DNA from 2 places in the Paenibacillus sp. FSL R10-2734 genome. Region 2 is predicted to be linked to the other one. Evidence: a T-box and tRNA genes for the amino acid it is inferred to sense, from the RefSeq annotation. Region 2 holds a T-box; the other holds one or more tRNA genes.

Region 1 (2,475 bases), 120 kb from region 2:
ACCTGTGCTTACCTCGTTCCCTTATATAAAACTATTCCTATGCAGCGTTACCCATCTAGAAGAGCGAAATGCCATTTTACTTTGTGTGCCTCACGAGAGACGCTGCTCAAGCGATTGTGTGGTAGAGGTGAAGGGAGAGACTCGTGGGCCGTTCATCAGATCGACAGATGCATCACAGGGCTGAATAAGGAAGTATTCAAAGACCATTTAGACACGAATAACCTGACTATCTTTGAAGTCGTGGAGGCGATAGCACGTAAGCTTGATCTCACTTTAATGTCCTGCTTAAGATAGGAATGAAAATATATTAATTTAGGTATTGCTATACATCAAAATACATGATATAATATTTTTTGTTGTCAAAACAATTTGTTTTAATTAGGCCCGTTGGTCAAGGGGTTAAGACACCTCCCTTTCACGGAGGTAACATGGGTTCGAATCCCATACGGGTCACCATTTCTTTATCGGCTGAATTGAGCTACATAAGAAATAGTTGCATTACACTCATGATTATGTTATGATAATTGAGTTGCTTCTTTAAATGGAGGCTTAGCTCAGCTGGGAGAGCATCTGCCTTACAAGCAGAGGGTCGGGGGTTCGATCCCCTCAGCCTCCACCATGAAGCTTTCTAATGTAACTGATAACTGAATATTTTTTAATGACGCGGGGTGGAGCAGCCCGGTAGCTCGTCGGGCTCATAACCCGAAGGCCGCAGGTTCAAATCCTGCCCCCGCAACCAATTTTCATCAAGCAATTATTCTTTTGGAACCGTGGTGTAGTTGGCCTAACATGCCTGCCTGTCACGCAGGAGATCGCGAGTTCGAATCTCGTCGGTTCCGCCATTTTTTTGCTTCATGAGCCATTAGCTCAGTTGGTAGAGCACCTGACTTTTAATCAGGGTGTCGAAGGTTCGAGTCCTTCATGGCTCACTTCTTAAGTGAGTCGAACATTAATACATACCGTGTGCGGACGTGGCTCAGCGGTAGAGCATCGCCTTGCCAAGGCGAGGGTCGCGGGTTCGATTCCCGTCGTCCGCTCCATATAAATTTTGCGCCCTTAGCTCAGCTGGATAGAGCGTTTGACTACGAATCAAAAGGCCGGGAGTTCGAATCTCTCAGGGCGCGCCATCTTTTAAATTTATACTTTGCCGGCGTGGCGGAATGGCAGACGCGCTCGACTCAAAATCGAGAGGGAAACCGTGGAGGTTCGAGTCCTCTCGCCGGTATCAATTAGCAAGCGAAGCTCTTATGCGTTAAGCTAAGAGCTTTTGCTTTTCAAGTTTTATAAGGAAAGTCATTATATTGTGGACTCTTAGCTCAGTTGGTAGAGCAGTAGACTCTTAATCTATTTGTCCAGGGTTCGAGCCCCTGAGAGTCCATCCTAAAAGAAACGGCAGACATGCCGTACTCAAAATACGGTGCCGAGAGGCTTACCGGTTCGAGTAAGACCATCGGTATACGAAAAGGTTTATAAAATTGCTTACTAAGCGATTTTATAAACCTTTTTTTTGCAGAAATATACTATATCTTTATCGTCTCATTTTTATTTTCTGCTACAGTGAAATTATGAACATATATTCAACTTGTAGCAACGAGGAGCCCTATTTTTAATGAACCGCACACCTCTTCGGGATGTATAACGGACAGAGAAGACCTTATATCCTCCTAAATGCATGTTTTAGTCGAACTAACGGACAGGAGCGCCGCTATTCGTGGAAAATCACCCGGAAATGGGCTTGTTTTTAGGGAATAAGTGCAATGTGGTCCGTTAACCCGACAAAATGTGCTCATTTACCGGAAATAAGGGCCATACGGTCCGTACATGGAAGCACTCTACGAAGGGAGTGCATGAATAGTTTATGGATATGTGTATGGATACGAGTGCAGAATTACGGATGTACACCTTCCCCACGCTCCAATGTAACTCGACCTCCAAGGATTCCGTCAGGCATTGTTCTTAAAATATAAGAAAGTATAAGTTTTACACTGTACTGTATGCTTATGTTCGAATCGGGTGTACATTGCGATAAGAGAAGGAATGTCACAGAATGGAGGTCACAGAAGCCATGTAAGTTGCTGTACCTCCCTGATTCTGTTTGAGTGAGCGAATTTACTCTACCGGCAATTTTGCCTGCGCCAGCTCTATTACTACTATCTGGTGATTCTCCAAGCAAGGAATCATATAAGTGATTTCACCCTGGCCTACCGTAAACGGAAGCTCTGTCATCGCCGGGGCCAGATAGACCCGCTGGACGGGAGCAGGAGACTGGAGACGCAGGCTGACGGAAATGTCTCGCAGCGGCACGATGTCTTCGATAACTTCAATGCAGCCTTTTAGCACGGGTGAGGCATAGAGCAGATGGTTCACATAGCGTTGCTCCGCCTGCTGATACTGCAGAGTCGTTATTCCCCGGGCTGGCAGATTGGTGCGCAGGGTAGGCTGGGGGAGCAGCTGTGATAGCGCATGAAGCACCAT
Region 2 (2,475 bases):
AAAACACTGCTAGCACGCGCATAAGTGTACATCAGATAAACCCCGGTATTGCCGGAGATTTCGGTAGCCTGTTTGAAATCAAACACGATTTCGGTTCCCAGATTAAACCGCAGTAGATAATAACGAATGGCAGCAGTTGCAATGATGTGGCTGGAAAGGCCATCTTTTTCGGAGCGCGATTGTTCTATGTTCTGTTCCATAAGCTTCACTAAATCGATCACTTTAACACCAATTCCTTGGCGGCCTGACATGGCATAAGAAGATTTTCCCTCTGAAATATCTATCCCCAGCTCAGCAGCGGAGGCTGGACTAAGAGAAACTACGCCATAACTTACATGATGGAGCTTCTCTGCCTGATCGTTATAACCTAGTGCGCTTAAAGCCTGCTTAACCATTTGTTGCGGATATTCCTGTCTATAATCGATCACGTTAATAACACGGTCCGCGTGTCCATAAGGCTCTTGAGTTCCAGTTAATCCTGTGGTCCATAAACCGGACGAGAATTCACTGTAGGTAAAATCTTTGGCCAGTAAACCAAATTTCCAGAGATGATAGGCAATGTCTTTGGCCGTGTACGTCAAAATCCCATTCGAACGCACAAGCACCTTATCCATCTGATGCTCCTCTGAATCCGCTCCATTGCTAACCTCTGTCCCTTGCTTTAGCACCCAGCAGCCCGCTAGCTTACCTTCAGTCTCCTGTACAAAAACTGCCGTTTGCTTCAATAGCTCAGCTGCGGCTGCCCAAAATCCCTCTTTTAAAATATTGCTCTCCCATACCAGTAGGTCATAGTGAATACCGAAACGCTTCATTTCCTCTACATGTTCTCTCACAATACGTTCAGCGACAAGGTTGCCCAGCCACGCCTCATTGCCTCCACCCTGTTCAAGGGCATGCAGCATATCCGTGCGCTTCTGTGTCATCTCTGGATTTCGTGCATATTCTTTGTTCACTTTGGCATAAAGATCCCAGCAATAATCTCCGAACCGTTGATGGTCACCCTCTAAAGGTACATTTAATAAACCAACGACTGTATCTGCCAGCTGGTTTCCCAGATCATCCACGTAGTTATGGACCTCTACGTTATGTCCGGTTCTTTTCATGATTCTGACGAGCGCATCGCCGATGCAAGCATTTCTTAGATGACCTACATGAGCGGCTTTGTTTGGATTGATTGAGGTGTGCTCGATGATGACCTTTTCCCCTATGCTGTCTGGCAGATCAAAAGATTGTTTAGCCCATACCTGCCAATCCATATACAAATTAATAAATCCAGGAGCAGCTACTTCGACTTTTTGTAAGAGCCCTGCATAATTCTCTTGTAATTGAATTTCCGCTTTTACTAACTCTGCAATGACGAGAGGGGATTTGCGCAAGGTTTTGGCTAGCTGCATAGCAATATTGCAGGAGTAATCACCATGCTCTAAATTAGCGGGCTGCTCGATCAGAATAGCAACATCGTTCGGGTAGGTAATTTCTAAGGTGTTGAATACCCTTTTCACACTTTGCTCAATGCCGTCTTTAATGATTTGATTTAACATTTCATACCCTCCTTTGAAAATACAAAAAAGCCCTCGTCTCAAAAGAGACGAGGGCTTAAGCGCTCGCGGTACCACTCTCGTTGCTAAACAGACGTTTAGCCACCTTACAGGATAACGGTCTTCAGCCGGGACTTCTTACTTGGGTTCAGAAGTCCATCTCACGGGTGCGCTTCATTAGGTGATCTGTACCGGCTTACACTTTCCCGGCTCGCTGAGGACTAGAACACGTTAACTACTCTCCCGCTCATCGATGCTTGAATAATTTTTATTAGTATAACTAATATTTCAAAAAAAGCAATAGGGGGGGCTCAGTGAAATCTGGGAAATGCTTGAGTTTTTAGCATGTCAGATTAGTAGATTGCAAACGCAATGAATGTATTCTTAAGCAACAATTCCTTTGCATAAATGTCCACACGTAACTTTAAATACAGAATATTACTATATAAGACCACTGATATGAAATATGTAACTAGTATAGTAGTTTTTATTTTTCAATTTTACAGTGGATGGGAGGAGTGAATAAAGATGGCTTTATTTTCAACTGGACCTATAGATAATAGTCCAATTCTGGGGGTCAGACAGACGCAAATCGTTACGGTAAAAGTAGTTAATCGTGATTCTCTTAATCCTTATCATCTAGTTATTCAAGGGTTCTTACTAGATACATCAAGAACGATGTACGTGAATGAAATGTTCAATCTCGCACCAAATCAGGCTTTAACTAGAAACTATTTTGCGGATTTGGATGCATTTGAATTTGTGTTTGAAACATTAGACGAAGTTGAAGCGGAAATAGGGATCTCAGTCTGGGGAAAACAGGTTTCGGGGGAATTAGTAGATCCTCATCGCATAGTAGCGTGGGAGAAACATGCAGGAATACTATAAAGGAGTGTTGGAAAATTGAGCCATTTATCTACCGGACCGATAGATAATA

The links. A T-box is a leader RNA that pairs with one kind of tRNA and senses whether it is charged. The one in region 2 lies ahead of argS (arginine--tRNA ligase), so its partner is inferred to be a tRNA-Arg.
Region 1: it encodes a tRNA-Arg, which carries the amino acid that the T-box ahead of argS (arginine--tRNA ligase) is inferred to sense. The anticodon was not compared.

Annotation. Positions count from the first base shown of each region.
Region 1 is NZ_CP150170.1:2,072,353-2,074,827, forward strand. Features, by position in the region: tRNA gene NSS67_RS09110 (tRNA-Glu) at 382-456, shown strand; tRNA gene NSS67_RS09115 (tRNA-Val) at 544-619, shown strand; tRNA gene NSS67_RS09120 (tRNA-Met) at 663-739, shown strand; tRNA gene NSS67_RS09125 (tRNA-Asp) at 765-842, shown strand; tRNA gene NSS67_RS09130 (tRNA-Lys) at 857-929, shown strand; tRNA gene NSS67_RS09135 (tRNA-Gly) at 966-1,040, shown strand; tRNA gene NSS67_RS09140 (tRNA-Arg) at 1,051-1,127, shown strand; tRNA gene NSS67_RS09145 (tRNA-Leu) at 1,147-1,225, shown strand; tRNA gene NSS67_RS09150 (tRNA-Lys) at 1,306-1,378, shown strand; gene NSS67_RS09155 (alpha-amylase family protein) at 2,110-2,475, opposite strand, start outside.
Region 2 is NZ_CP150170.1:1,947,799-1,950,273, forward strand. Features, by position in the region: gene argS (arginine--tRNA ligase) at 1-1,541, opposite strand, end outside; T-box leader at 1,582-1,798, opposite strand; gene NSS67_RS08620 (hypothetical protein) at 2,067-2,426, shown strand; gene NSS67_RS08625 (collagen-like protein) at 2,442-2,475, shown strand, end outside.